One region of the Hydrogenophaga sp. H7 genome, then DNA from elsewhere that is predicted to be linked to it. Evidence: predicted binding sites of a transcription regulator. Region 1 holds the regulator's gene; the other holds the start of a gene.
The links. The regulator FNR, encoded in region 1, switches genes on or off when oxygen is low (the NO sensors DNR and NnrR bind a similar motif). The targets are predictions, from matches to a motif close to TTGATNNNNATCAA.

Region 1 (7,203 bases):
GGCCGGCGAGTTCGTGTACGACCGCCCCTTCCAATGGGGTTCCAAGCGCACCGGTCCGGACCTGCATCGAGTGGGCGGTCGATATTCGGATGAATGGCATCGCGCTCACCTGAACAACCCGCGCGATGTGGTCCCCGAGTCCAACATGCCTGCCTATCCGTTCCTGGCTGAAAAGACCGTCGATGCGGACGTGCTGCCCAAGAGAATGGAAGTGTTGCGCACGCTGGGTGCCCCGTACAGCGACGAAGAAATTGCCAAGTCCGTGGAAGAGGTCAAGGGCAAGACACAGATGGAGGCGGTCATCGCCTATCTGCAGGTGCTGGGCACGGCACGCAGCGCCGCCAAGCTCGCGCCCGCAGCCGCTGCTCCTGCAGAGGCTGCTCCCGCCGCCGCACCTGAAGCCGCAGCTCCCGCAGCAGAGGCACAGACGGCCGCGCCGGCTGCCGAGGCGAAGACCCAATAAAGGGGCGAGACCATGGACATCAACGATCTTCGCAGCATCGTCACGGCGATCAGCCTGCTGACCTTTGTCGGCATCCTGGTCTGGGCCTGGTCCAAACGCAATCAGCGCGATTTCGAAGAGGCGGCCCAGCTGCCTTTCCAGGACGACTGAGCGATTGCGGAACGAACACGAGAAAACATCATGAGCGACTTCATCAGCGACTTCTGGCACCTCTACGTGGCCGGCATCACGCTCGTCAGCATCATCGCCTGTGCGGTGCTGCTATACATCAGCGGCACGACCAAGGCCGCCACCCACGCCGACAACACCACGGGCCACGTATGGGACGGTGACCTGCGTGAGATGAACAACCCCCTTCCCAAGTGGTGGGTGTACCTGTTCATCATCACTGTGGTCTTTGCCCTCGTCTACGGCGCCCTTTACCCGATGTTTGGCAAGTTCCAGGGTGCCCTGGGCTGGTCGTCCCAGGGGCAGCACGCCGCAGAGGTGAAAAAGGTCGAGGACGCCATTGCCCCGATCTATGCGAAGTACAACGGCATGAAGCCGGAGGAGATCGCGGCCGACGCCCAGGCGATGGCCATCGGCGAGCGCCTGTTCATGAACTACTGCGCCCAGTGCCATGGTTCCGACGCCCGCGGCGCCAAGTCCTTCCCCAACCTTGCCGATGGCGACTGGCTGGGTGGTTCCGATCACGCCTACATCAAGACCACGATTGCACAGGGTCGTACCGGCGTCATGCCCCCGATGGCTGCGGCTGTGGGTGGTCCTGAAGACGTCAAGGACGTGGCCCACTACGTGCTCAGCCTCTCCGGCAGTCCGAGCGATTCGGTTCGTGCTTCGCAGGGCAAGGCCAAGTTCGCAGCTTGCGCGGCGTGCCACGGCCCCGAGGGCAAAGGCATGGCAGCGGTGGGTGCGCCCAACCTGACCGACGGCGTCTGGCTGCATGGCTGGGGCGAAGAGGCGATCATTCGTGCCGTCAACAATGGTTTCAACAACCACATGCCGCCGCAGGCCGCGCTGCTGAACGAAGCTCAGATCAACGTGCTGGCTTCCTATGTCTGGGGTTTGTCCAACAAGCCTGCCGCCAAGCAGTGATGGCCTGAAGCAAGTTACTTCTCTCCCGCCGGGTCATCCGTGAGTTCTCCAGCGCCAGACGCCACAAGTACCGTTAAGCCTCCCGTGATTCCCATCGTTCCCGAGACGCCGAAAGGTGTCCTGGAGGACGATGAGGTGATGGTTTCCCTCTACGCCTCGCGAAAGAAGATCCATCCCCGTTCGGTGTCAGGGTTGTTCTCAAAGTGGCGCTGGGCGCTGGTCTGGTTCACCCAGATCATCTTTTACGGATTGCCCTGGCTGGAGTGGAACGCCCGCCAAGCGGTGCTCTTCGATCTCGAAGCGCGCCGCTTCTATATTTTTGGTCTGGTCCTTTACCCGCAGGACTTCATCTACCTGACAGGACTGCTGGTCATCTCCGCGCTGGCGCTGTTCCTGTTCACTGCGGTCGCCGGTCGCCTCTGGTGCGGCTATGCCTGCCCCCAGACCGTCTACACCGAGATCTTTCTGTGGATCGAGAAGAAGGTGGAGGGGGACCGGTCGGCGCGGATCCGGCTGGACGAATCGAGCCTGGACGCCCGCAAGTTCGGCAAGCGTTCGCTCAAACACGCCCTGTGGGTCCTGTTCGCCCTCTGGACCGGCTTCACGTTCGTTGGCTACTTCACACCCATCCGGGAACTGGCGAGTCTGAGCCTGGCCGCTTCACTGGGGCCCTGGCAGACCTTCTGGATCTTCTTCTACGGCTTCGCGACCTACGGCAACGCGGGCTTCATGCGCGAGCAGGTCTGCAAGTACATGTGTCCCTACGCCCGCTTCCAGAGCGCCATGTTCGACAAGGACACGATGATCGTGACCTACGACAAGGCGCGTGGGGAGCCGCGCGGAGCACGTTCGAAGAAAGCCGACCCCAAGGCCCTGGGCCTTGGGGCTTGCGTCGACTGCACGCTTTGCGTGCAGGTCTGTCCAACGGGCATCGATATCCGCAATGGACTGCAGTACGAATGCATTGGCTGTGGTGCCTGCATTGATGTCTGTGATGAGGTGATGGACAAGGTGGGCTATCCGCGGGGACTGGTCAAGTACTCGACGCAGAACGGCATGGCCAAGGGCTGGACCCGTGAGCAGATGGTCCGTCACGCTTTCCGTCCCAGGGTGCTCGTCTACTCCAGCGTTCTGGCGGTCATCACCCTGGCTGTGTTTGTCAGCCTCTTCCTGCGCACGCCGCTGAAAGTTGATGTGATTCGCGACCGTGGCGCGCTGGCGCGCATGGTGGAGCAGGGGCGCATCGAAAACGTGTTCCGCCTGCAGATCATGAATGCGACCGAGTCGCCGCAGCGCTACCAGATCAGCGTCGACGGTCTTGAGGGCGTGATGATCGCGTCGGAAACCGAGGTGGAAGTGCTTTCCACGGAAGTGCGTTCCGCCGCCGTGCGGGTGCAGCTCCCGCCCAACGCCGCGCCCGCCGGGTCGCACCCGATACGGTTCACCGTCCGGTCCACCGCCGCTGATGCGTCCGAGGTGGTGGAGAAGGCGGTCTTCATCGTTCCGCGCTAAACTGAAATTACACGCCTTATGGAACAAGTCATGTCAGCAATACCTCGTCCAGTCGACCGCGCGCCAAGCACGCCCTGGTGGAAAGTCCCGCACATGTGGATGGTGGTGGGAGGTCCTTTGCTGGTGATCGTTGCCGGCTTGGTCACCGTGGTCATCGCGGTGAAGAATCCGGACCCTGTGCTCAACAAGTCCGACTACGAAAGGGATCTTGCGGCGGCTCAGCGGCTGGAAGGGCAGGCCAAGGTCGATGCGATGGCCAAGTTGCAGCCGGCCCATCAGGCCCGCAATCACGCCGCCTCTCCCGTCGTCCCGGCGGCACCCTCCAAGTAGGACGCCACACCGCCGGATGTGACAACACAGGAGTGAAGGAGACGCATCATGAATGCTCAGCGGTGGATGTGGATAGCCTGGCCTGCCTTTCTGGTGGCTGCTGTGCTTGAGATGGTTGTTTTCGCCATGGTCGACCCTGGTGATCTCCATTGGTTCGGCAGCCCCCTGGAGTTGTCTCGCCAAGCCATCTACACCCTGGCGTTCTTTGTGTTCTGGGGTGTCACCATGGCATCGAGCGCGCTGACCACCCTGCTGTCCATGTCTCCGTTCGAAGTCAACCGCTGCCCGGTTCCCGAAGCGGAGCGCCCCCGGGACTGCGCCCGCAACGGCGGGTGCGGCTGACCCTCGGCTTGCACACAAAGAGAAACCCCGCTCAGGCCTCAGACCCGAGCGGGGTTTCTTTCGTTCAAACGCCCAGACTCAGCGGCAGCTCTGAGGGTTCACGATCTGCTTGAGCGCATCGGTGTTCTTGATGTGCACGTACCGTTGTTTGACTTCGATGGTGCCTTCCTCAACGAACTTCGAGAAAGTCCGGCTCACGGTCTCGAGCTTCATGCCCAGGTAACTTCCAATTTCCTCCCGGGTCATCCGCAGGATGAGCTCTGACTGCGAGAAACCTCGTGCATGCAGACGCTGGACGAGATTGAGAAGGAACGCTGCGAGACGTTCCTCGGCACGCATGCTGCCCAGCAGCAGCATCACGCTGTGATCGCGGACGATTTCCCGGCTCATGATCTTGTGGACATGGTGTTGCAGCGTGGTGAATTCCCGCGAGAGTTCCTCGACCTGGTCAAACGGCATCACACAGACCTCGGCGTCCTCAAGCGCAATCGCGTCGCAGGAATGGCGGTCGCTGACGATGCCGTCCATGCCGATGATTTCTCCGGTCATCTGGAAGCCGGTGACCTGGTCTCGCCCATCGGCCGTGGTCACGCAGGTTTTGAAGAAGCCCGAGCGCACTGCGTAGAGCGAAGTGAACTTGTCGCCGGTGTTGAACAGCGCGGTTCCCCGCTTGATCCTCCTGCGCGTGGAGATCACGGTGTCCAGCTTGCCCATTTCCTCGGGATTGAGGCCCATTGGCAAACACAACTCCCGAAGGTTGCAGCTGGAACAGGCGACTTTGATGCTGTGAATGTCCATAAATCTTCCAGATTTCGCCCGAAGCTTAACGCATGGCCACAAGTGCCAGCAAGGCGGGCGCTCTCATCCTCGTTGCGAGCACGGGGGAAAACCCGGGGCTTGGATGGCCCTTGATCTTGATCAAGGGTGCGATTTCCGCCTTGGTGCACATTCGCGCTGAGAACTGGAGAATTGTTTGTGAGTCACGCCATTTCAGACGAATTGCTCAAGCGATTCGACATCCCGGGGCCCCGCTACACCTCGTACCCCACCGCGGACCGCTTTGTAGAAGCGTTCACGGAGAGCGACTACATCCAGGCGCTGGAACAGCGTCGGGCAGGCTCGCTCGCGTTGCCGCTGTCGTTGTACGTACATATTCCTTTCTGCGAGTCTGTCTGCTACTACTGCGCCTGCAACAAGGTCATCACCAAACACCACGAAAGGGCTGCGGAATACCTGCGGTATCTGTCGCGTGAGGTGGAGCTGCAGGTACAGCATTTCGGCAAAGGGCATGCCGTGTCCCAGCTGCATCTGGGAGGAGGGACGCCGACCTTCCTGTCCGACGCCGAGCTGGAAGATCTGCTGACGATGATCCGGCGCAACTTCACGCTCGTGCCCGGAGGCGAGTACTCCATTGAGGTCGACCCCCGCACCGTGACGGACCAGCGTTTGCAGACCCTGGCCAGGCTGGGGTTCAACCGCCTGAGTTTCGGTGTCCAGGATTTCGATCCCGCTGTTCAGAAAGCGGTGCACCGGGTGCAGCCGGCCGAACAGGTGTTCGCACTGGTCGAGACAGCCCGCAAGATCGGGTTTGAGTCGGTCAACGTGGACCTCATTTATGGGCTGCCGCTGCAGACCCCTGAGTCGTTTGCCCGTACGCTTGCCCAAGTCAACCAGTTGCGCCCCGACCGCATCGCGCTGTATGCCTACGCGCATCTTCCGGCGCGTTTCAAGCCGCAACGGCGAATCGTCGCTGCCGAACTGCCCAGCGCGGGAGACAAGCTGTCGATGCTGTCGGCTTCGCTGGATGCCATGAGTGATGCGGGGTATGTCTATGTCGGCATGGATCACTTTGCGCTGCCCACGGATGCGCTGGCGGTGGCCAAGCGTCAAGGGCGCCTGCACCGGAATTTCCAGGGCTACAGCACGCAGCCGGATTGCGACCTGATCGCTTTGGGTGTCTCGGCCATCGGCCGCATCGGCGCGACCTACAGCCAAAACGCCAAGACGATCGAGGAGTACTACGACGCGCTGGACCAGGGGCGGCTGCCGATCGTGCGTGGACTGGCACTGACCAGGGACGACCTGCTGCGCCGCTCCGTGATCATGTCGCTGATGTGTCAGGGGCAGCTTCAGTTCGAATCGATCAACCTGGGGCACCTGATCGACTGCAAGAGCTACTTTGCGCGCGAGTTGGAGGTACTGGCTGGCTATGCCGAGCACGGACTGGTTCGCATCGACGACTCAGGTGTGGAGGTGACGCCGTCGGGCTGGTATCTGGTTCGCGCCATTGCCATGGTTTTCGACAAGAACCTGCAGGTCGACCAGGACCGGGCGCGTTTCTCCAAGATCATCTGACTCGCGTGGTTTCGAACCGGCGCGAGGGCTGCGACTGCTAGAGTTCTGCCATGCAAACATCCATGGCACTCACCGCACTGTTCATGGGGATCGCTGGAGGTCCCCATTGTGTTGCCATGTGTGGTGCCGCGTGTGCAGGCATCAGCCGTGGCGGGACTGGGCGCCAGAGCACATCGGCTCTGCTGACCTTCCAGGCCGGACGACTTCTCGGTTATTCCCTCTTTGGTGCTGTTGCTGCAGGGTCGGTGCAGGGTTTGGCATGGCTCGGAACCAACACTTCGGTGATCCGGCCGGTCTGGACCATGTTTCACGTGGCGGCGATGCTGCTCGGGTTGGTGCTGATCTGGCAGGCTCGCCAGCCAGCCTGGCTCGACGGGTTGGCCCAAGGCGTCTGGCGCAGGACGCGTCCTGTGCTCGGGCGGCTGGGAGCCAAGGCTCCCGCGGTGCTCGGCGTCGCGTGGGCCCTGATGCCATGCGGGCTGCTGTATTCCGCGCTGATGGTGGCGTCTTTGTCGGCCAACGCGATGGAGGGCGCGATGATCATGGCGCTGTTCTCTACTGGGACGTCACTGTCATTGACCATCGGTCCCTGGCTTTTGCTGCGTTTGCGAGGCGACGGCTCGGGTGGCTGGGGCATCCGGCTGGCAGGTATTGCACTGGCCGCCACCTCCGGTTGGGCGCTCTGGATGGGAATCACCGATCCCACCGGTCTGTGGTGCGCGTGAGCCTCTCAGCTTGAACGTCCTGGCAGGGTTGCCAGAACCAGGCCCAGCAAGGCGATACCAAAAGCAAGCATCTGGACGGTGCTGAGGGTTTCACCCATGAACAGCACACCGATGGTGGCTGCGCTGATCGGGAGCATCACTGTGAACACCCCGGCGCGAGCGGCGGGAACGGACTTCAGGCCGGTCATCCAGAGCCAGACTGTCCAGACACTGGCGGCGAGTGCGTAAAAGACCAGCAGGCCCCACATGGGTGCTGTGATGGAGGCGAAGTCAAAGGCTCTGGCCGCCCACAGCCCAAAGGGCGTGACCAGCACAAAACCCCAGAGGTTGATGATGGCGGATATCCGCTTGGGCCCCAGGCCTTCCGTGAGCCGCTTGCCA
Region 2 (7,203 bases), on a different contig from region 1:
GCTCGATGCGCTGGAACTGCCGGTGTTCGAGCCCGCGCAGTGGGCACCGTCGGCCGTGTTCGCGCGGCTGCAGCGGCTGCGCCCTTTTGGTCCGCCCCATGGACCCCGCTGAGCGCAAGGCGCTGCCCATCGTCTATTCCTGCTCGGGCTGTTCCAGCGCCGCGCAGCTGGCCAACCACGTCGCCGTGCGGCTGGACCGCACCGGTGTCGCGGAAATGTCCTGCATCGCGGGCGTAGGCGGCGATGTGCCGTCGCTGATCAAGACCGCGCAATCGGGCCGGGCCATCGTGGTGCTCGACGGCTGCCCGCTCGAATGCGCGCGCCACTGCCTGCAGCGCCACGGCGTCAACCCCACCCAGCACCACCAGCTGAACCTGTACGGCGTGCGCAAGCGCTTGCACGAGGACTTCGACCCCGAGCAGGCCGAGGCCGTGCTGTTCCGCGTGCGCAGCGACCTGCAGAAGCTGCCCGCACCCGCACCCGATGAACCCACCCCCGACTGAAACACGCCGCCTGCTGGTGGCCATCACCGGCGCCAGCGGTGCGGTCTACGGCCTGCGCCTGCTGCAGGCGCTGCAGACCGTGTCCGACGTCGAAACCCACGCGGTGGTTTCCGACGCCGGCTGGCAGACCCTGCGCCACGAACTGCACGCCGACCCGCAGACGCTGCGCCCGCTGGTGCACACGCTGCACGACGCGGCCGACATCGGCGCCGGCCCGGCCAGCGGCTCGTTCCGCTGCGGCGGCATGGTGGTGGCGCCGTGTTCCATGCGCACGCTCGCGGCCATCGCGCACGGCCTGAGCGACAACCTGGTCACGCGCGCCGCCGACGTGATGCTCAAGGAGCGCCGCCGGCTGGTGCTGATGGCGCGCGAGACGCCGCTGCACCTGGGCCACCTGCGCAACATGACCGCCGTCACCGAGATGGGCGCCATCGTCTGCCCGCCGGTGCCGGCCTTCTACTTGCGGCCGCAGAGCGTGGACGACATCGTCAACGCCAGCGTGGCACGCGTGCTCGACCTGCTGGATGTACCGCACACGCTGAGCGAGCGTTGGGCGGGGCTGGAAGCCGAACCGGCATGACCTACAAGGACCTGCGCGATTTCGTCGCGCAACTCGAAGCCGCGGGCGAACTCAGGCGCGTGCGCGAACCGGTGTCGCCGCAGCTGGAGATGACCGCGCTGTGCGACCGCGTGCTGCGCGCCGGCGGCCCGGCCCTGCTGTTTGAAAACCCCACCGGCCACACCATGCCGGTGCTGGCCAACCTGTTCGGCACCACCGCGCGCGTGGCGCGTGCCATGGGCGTGGCCGACGTGGGCGATCTGCGCCGCTTCGGCGAGGTGCTGGCGCGGCTGAAAGAGCCCGAGGCGCCGCGCGGCCTGCGCGAGATGGCCGGCCTGGGCGATCTCGTCAAATCGCTCTGGCACATGAGTCCGCGCGAAGTACGGCACGCGCCCTGCCAGGCCGTGGTGATCGAGGGCGAGGACGTGGACCTGGCGCAACTGCCGATCCAGCACTGCTGGCCGGGCGACGTGGCGCCGCTGATCACCTGGGGCCTGGTCATCACCCAGGGGCCGCACAAGCCGCGGCAGAACCTGGGCATCTACCGCCAGCAGCTGCTCTCGCGCAACCAGCTCATCATGCGCTGGCTGGCGCACCGCGGCGGCGCGCAGGACTTCCGCGAACACGGCCGCCTGCACCCCGGCCAGCCCTACCCGGTGGCCGTCGCCATCGGCGCCGACCCGGCCACCATCCTCGGCGCCGTCACCCCCGTGCCCGACAGCCTGAGCGAGTACCAGTTCGCCGGCCTGCTGCGCGGCGCGCGCACCGAGGTGGCGCCCGCCATCGGCGTGCCGCTGCGCGTGCCGGCCACGGCCGAGATCGTGCTCGAAGGCCACATCCACCCCGACCCGGCCCACCCCAGCGGCTATCAGCACGCGCTCGAAGGCCCGTACGGTGACCACACCGGCTACTACAACGAACGCGCCGAGTTCCCGGTGTTCACGGTCGAGCGCATCACACGCCGGCGCGACGCGATCTACCACTCCACCTACACCGGCAAGCCGCCCGACGAGCCGGCCGTTCTGGGCGTGGCGATGAACGAGCTCTTCATCCCGCTGCTGCAGCGCCAGTTCCCCGAGATCGTGGACTTCCACCTACCGCCCGAGGCCTGCAGCTACCGCATGGCCGTGGTCAGCATCCGCAAGGCCTACGCCGGCCACGCGCGGCGCGTGATGATGGGCGTCTGGAGCCACCTGCGCCAGTTCATGTACACCAAGTTCATCGTCGTGGTGGACGAGGACATCGACGTGCGCGATTGGAAGGACGTGGTCTGGGCCATGAGCACGCGCATGGACCCGGCGCGCGACAGCTTCACCATCGAACACACACCCATCGACTACCTCGACTTCGCCTCGCCCGTCAGCGGCCTGGGCAGCAAGATGGGCCTGGACGCGACCAACAAGTGGCCCGGCGAGACCAGCCGCGAATGGGGCCGCACGATGCACATGGACCCGGCCGTCACCGCGCGCATGGACGCGCTGGCCGAGGGCCTGGGGCTCTGACGTTTTCCGACCACCACCTGAACGAACCATGCAACGCCGTCACCTTCTGGCCCTGCTGGGCACCTCGCTGCTCGCCGGCACCGGCCACACCCAAAACACCCCGTCCGGCCCGGCACTGCCGCTGGGCACCGCCATCAACCGCGCCGGCCGCCTGCGCGCGCTGTCGCAGCGCGTGGCCAAGCTGCACGTCCAGTCCACCCTGGGCGTGCTGCCCGAGCGCGCCAGCGATGTCATGCGCCAGTGCCGCCAGCTGATCGGGAGCAGCCTGGACGAGCTGAGACGCCAGCCCCTGAGCGTCGACACCCAGCCCCTGATGCCGCGCCTGCAGGGCCATGCCGAGCGCTTGCTCGTGCTCACGGCCGGCAGCGGAGCGCCGCCCCGCATCGACGACGTGGTGCGCTCGGCCGACGACATGCTCAAGTCCGCCGACGAGCTCACCACCGCGTTCGAGAAACAGAGCAAGCAGAGCGGCGCCCGGGTGGTCAACGTGGCCGGACGCCAGCGCATGCTGTCCCAGCGCGCCGCCCGCGCCCACTTCCTGCAGGCCGCCGGCGGCACCGCGGCGGCCGGCCAGGCACAGCAGCTGGAGGCGGCCCGGCGCGAGTTCGACGAGGGCCTTGCCTACCTGGCGAATGCTTCCCTGTCCACCCCGGCGATCCGCCAGCAGCTGGAACTGGCGCGCGGCCAGTGGCTGTTCTTCGACCAGGCGCTGCGCAAGCCCGGCCAGGGCGACGCCCTGCAGACGGTGGCCACCACCAGCGAACGCATGTACGAGGTCATGGACCAGCTGACCGGCCTGTACGAGCAGGCGGTGCAGGAGCTGTACCGCTGACGTCGCGCGGGCTTCGTCTGGCAAACGGTGAGGCGCCAGACCTGATCCGGCTTGAGTCAGATCAAGCCATGGGCCATTGAGCCAGATCAACAGCGGGCCGATCGGCCACCACTAACGTTCGCGGACTTGGTCGGTTTCGCCACCAAGGCCCCGCCTTCCTGATCCAGGAGAACGCCATGGCCCATGCTGATCTTGAAAACATCGCAAGAACGCTCCGGCGGTTTCCGTTCCCGAAGAAGTTTGCCGTCGAGCTGTGCGCCGAGTGCAATCTGGCGTGTTCGATGTGCCACCACCCGAACATGAAGCGCCCCAAAGGCGTGATGCCCTTCGAGCTCTGGAAGAAGTGCGCCGACGAGATCGCTGCGACGGCGCCAGACACCGAGTGCTGGTTCTCTTTCTGCGGTGAGCCGTTGCTCGAACCCGCACTGCTGTTTCGCTGCCTGAGCTACGGCCGATCCGTCGGCCTCCAGTCGCTCAATGTCAACACCAACGGCATGTTGCTCACACCGGAGCTGGACGATGCCTTGCTGGATTCAGGCGTGCACCTGGTGGTCTTCGGCATCGACGGGTTCTCCAAACAGTCCTTCGAAAAATACCGGGTGAAAGCCAACCGGGACGTGGTCTACGCCAACGCCGAGCGGCTGCTGGCCCGCCGCGATGCGCGCGGTCTGCCGGTCGCGATCCAGACGCAGTTCATCGTGATGGACGACAACGCGTCTGAAGTCGATGCATACAAGGCGCACTGGCTGGAGCGCAATGCGGTCGTCAAAGTCCGCCGTCAGCTCAGCTGGGGCGGCAAGTTCGACACGGGCCTGGCCATCACGCCTGAAAACCGGATCCCCTGTCCATGGGCGATCACGATGATGCATGTCTTCTGGGATGGACGGATCCCGCGCTGCCCGGGCGACACCGAGGGCGAGGAAGGAGAAGGCAACGCGTGGCACGCGTCTCTGAGCGATCTCTGGGCCCGCCTGGGTGGCTACCGGGATCTTCATCTGGCACGCAGTTTTGACGCCCTGCCCGAGCGCTGCAAGACCTGCACGGACTGGATGACGGGCGCCGCCGAGCGCGTGCGGCCGGAGTCCGGGTCGGTCCCCCTTGAGCCCGTCTGCTCGCGCACGTGAGAGCGCCATGAAAAACGCTCTCTTTCTTTGTGGCGTGGGCAATGGCGAGGGCATCCGTCTGGCACTGACCGTCAACCGCGCATCTCCGCGCTGGCAGAGGATCGTGCTGCTCGACGACGACCCGTCCAAGCACGGCACGACGCGCCTCGGCCTGGAGGTCGCAGGGCCGATCAGCCATCTGGCCGGTGTGGATGCCAACTGCTCCGAGGTTGTGAACCTGGTCACCCGCACCACCGATGGGCGCGCCCGGGCACAGGAAAAAATCGGGCAGTACGGCATTCCGTTCACCTCGCTGATCCACCCCGGTGTCGACCTGTTCGGAGCAGAGGTGGCATCGGACGTGACCATCTACCCGCATGCGTCCGTTGGTGCCGAAGCCCGCATCGGACCAGCGTCCGTGCTGCTGATCGGAGCGGTGGCGGGTCACGGCGCCCGCATCGGCCGAGGCTGCGTGGTTGCGCCCAACGCCGTGATCAATGCCCGGGTGACGCTCGGGGACCGGGCGTACGTGGGCTCCAACGCCAGCATCCTGCCCGACTTGCGCATCGGCGCCGGAGCGACGATCGGAGCCAACTGCATGGTCTACACCGACGTGCCGGAAGGAGCGACGGCCATGGGCGTGGCCGCCCAGGTTCTGAGCGCAACACCTCACCACGCGCCGTCCGGTTCGATGGAAGCCCATGGCTTGCAGCCGGACTTTCCAGACGATCCGTCATCAAGCATCGCCAGCGCGGGCAGCGCCCACATCGAAGCCGTCATCACCAAGGCGCTTGTGTACGTGCTTGGCGCCGGAGAGCTGGACAGAAGCGGCAACTTCTTCGAGCTCGGGTGCAACTCGCTCAAGGCGCTGGAACTTGCACAGCATCTGCGCCCCCTGCTGGGGAGGGATGTGCAGGTCGTGGACATCTACCGCTTTCCCACCGCACCGGCGCTGGCCTCCTTTCTGACAGGTGGAGACCCAGCTGCGCTGGGCATGCGCCAGGCGCAGCAGCGAGCGGAAATGAGGCGCCAGCTGCGCTCGCGTGCGTGACCACCTGCGGCATGCGCTCAGCGGCACTCGAAGCGCTCGAAGCGCAAAGCCAGCGCCGCCAGGTCTGAAGCGTCCAGCACGTCCCGGGAGGACGCCGGGCCGCGGCAGGTCTGCAGCACCCAGTGGCGCACCGACTGTGCGGCCAGCTCATCGGCCAGGCGGAACAGGTCGTCGCGCCCGAACAGGCCGGCGTGCCAGGTGGTGCGGCACTCCAGGGCCACGCCGCTGTCCAGCAGCAGGCGCAGGCTGCGCGCGGCGCGCCCGGCACCCCCGCGCGCGCCGGTGACGGTGTCGTGCAGGTGCCGGGGCGCCTTGACGTCCAGCCCCACCCAGTCCAGGTGCGCCAGCGCCTGCGCCAGGCGCTGAGGGTACATGCCGCCGGTGTGCAGACCGGTGGCGTGGCCCATGGCCCGCGCCTCGGCCAGGGCGGGCACCAGCGCCGACTGAAGGGTCGGCTCGCCGCCCGAGAAGACCACGCCGTCGAGCAGCCCGCGGCGCTGCTGCAGGAAGGCCCGCACCGCCGGCCAGGACAGGGCACCGGGCACCGCCGCGTCCAGCAGGGCCGGGTTGTGGCAGTACACGCAGCGCCACGGACAGCCCTGCAGGAACACCACGGCCGCCAGCCGGCCGGGGAAGTCGATCCCGGTCAGCCGCGTCAGCCCGCCGATGCGCAGGGCGTCGGCCCCGCGCCGCGCCGCACTCGACGCCTCAGGCGGCACGGCCGGGTTCGGCAAAGAAGCGCCGCTCGGCGTGTTCACCCTGCTTGCCCCGGTTGAAGCTGCTCACCGGACGGTGGTAGCCCATGACGCGGGTCCAGACCTCGCAGGGCTGGCGCTCGTCGTCGCGCAGGGCGACGTCCTGGGCATGGGCGGGGACGGTGGCGGGTGTGGATGCGTTCATGGTGGTTTCCTTGTGGGGTGGTTGGAGAACGGTGTGTCAGGCCGCCTGCAGCTGGCGTTTGGCGGCCAGCCGCTCGGCGTCGCAGGTCGGGCAGAACGGGTGTTCGCCGGCCAGGTAGCCGTGGGTGGGACAGATGGAGAAGGTGGGCGTGACGGTGATGTAGGGCAGGCGGAAGTTCGTCAGCGCCCGCTGCACCAGGGCGCGGCAGGCGTCGCCGCTGCTCAGACGCTCGCCCATGTACAGGTGCAGCACGGTGCCGCCGGTGTACTGGCGCTGCAGCGGGGCCTGGCGCTCCAGCGCCTCGAACGGGTCGTCGGTGAAGCCCACCGGCAGCTGCGACGAGTTGGTGTAGTAGGGCTGTTCGGGTGTGCCGGCCTGCAGGATGCCGGGCCAGCGCTTGCGGTCCTCGCGCGCGAAGCGGTAGGTGGTGCCCTCGGCCGGGGTGGCCTCGAGGTTGTATAGGTGGCCAGTCTCCTCCTGGAACGCGACGATGCGCGCACGCACGTGGTCGAGGAAGCGCAGCGCGAAGGCGTGGCCCTCGTCGGTGGTGATGTCGTGCGCGTCGCCGCTGAAGTTGCGCACCATCTCGTTGATGCCGTTCACGCCCAGGGTGCTGAAGTGGTTGCGCAGCGTGCCCAGGTAACGTTTGGTGTAGGGGAACAGGCCCTGGTCCATGAGGCGCTGGATCAGCTTGCGCTTGGTCTCCAGGCTCTGTTTGCCCAGTTCCAGCAGGCGGTCCAGCGCGGCCAGCAG

Region 2: a site for FNR is predicted at 3,448-3,461, ahead of BC358_RS20825 (radical SAM/SPASM domain-containing protein). Genes of this name have one in related genera too.

The regions. Positions count from the first base shown of each region.
Region 1 covers NZ_MCIC01000014.1:113,226-120,428, forward strand. The annotation lists gene ccoO (cytochrome-c oxidase, cbb3-type subunit II) at 1-463, shown strand, start outside; gene BC358_RS09600 (cbb3-type cytochrome c oxidase subunit 3) at 476-613, shown strand; gene ccoP (cytochrome-c oxidase, cbb3-type subunit III) at 644-1,558, shown strand; gene ccoG (cytochrome c oxidase accessory protein CcoG) at 1,598-3,070, shown strand; gene BC358_RS09615 (FixH family protein) at 3,164-3,400, shown strand; gene BC358_RS09620 (hypothetical protein) at 3,449-3,742, shown strand; gene fnr (fumarate/nitrate reduction transcriptional regulator Fnr) at 3,821-4,540, opposite strand; gene hemN (oxygen-independent coproporphyrinogen III oxidase) at 4,718-6,097, shown strand; gene BC358_RS09635 (sulfite exporter TauE/SafE family protein) at 6,148-6,822, shown strand; gene BC358_RS09640 (DMT family transporter) at 6,828-7,203, opposite strand, start outside.
Region 2 covers NZ_MCIC01000020.1:12,643-19,845, reverse strand. The annotation lists gene BC358_RS20850 (SCP2 domain-containing protein) at 1-112, shown strand, start outside; gene BC358_RS20845 (putative zinc-binding protein) at 99-503, shown strand; gene BC358_RS20840 (UbiX family flavin prenyltransferase) at 484-1,083, shown strand; gene ubiD (4-hydroxy-3-polyprenylbenzoate decarboxylase) at 1,080-2,564, shown strand; gene BC358_RS20830 (type IV pili methyl-accepting chemotaxis transducer N-terminal domain-containing protein) at 2,593-3,396, shown strand; gene BC358_RS20825 (radical SAM/SPASM domain-containing protein) at 3,573-4,520, shown strand; gene BC358_RS20820 (phosphopantetheine-binding protein) at 4,528-5,550, shown strand; gene BC358_RS20815 (anaerobic ribonucleoside-triphosphate reductase activating protein) at 5,568-6,269, opposite strand; gene nrdD (anaerobic ribonucleoside-triphosphate reductase) at 6,259-6,450, opposite strand; gene BC358_RS20805 (ribonucleoside triphosphate reductase) at 6,487-7,203, opposite strand, start outside.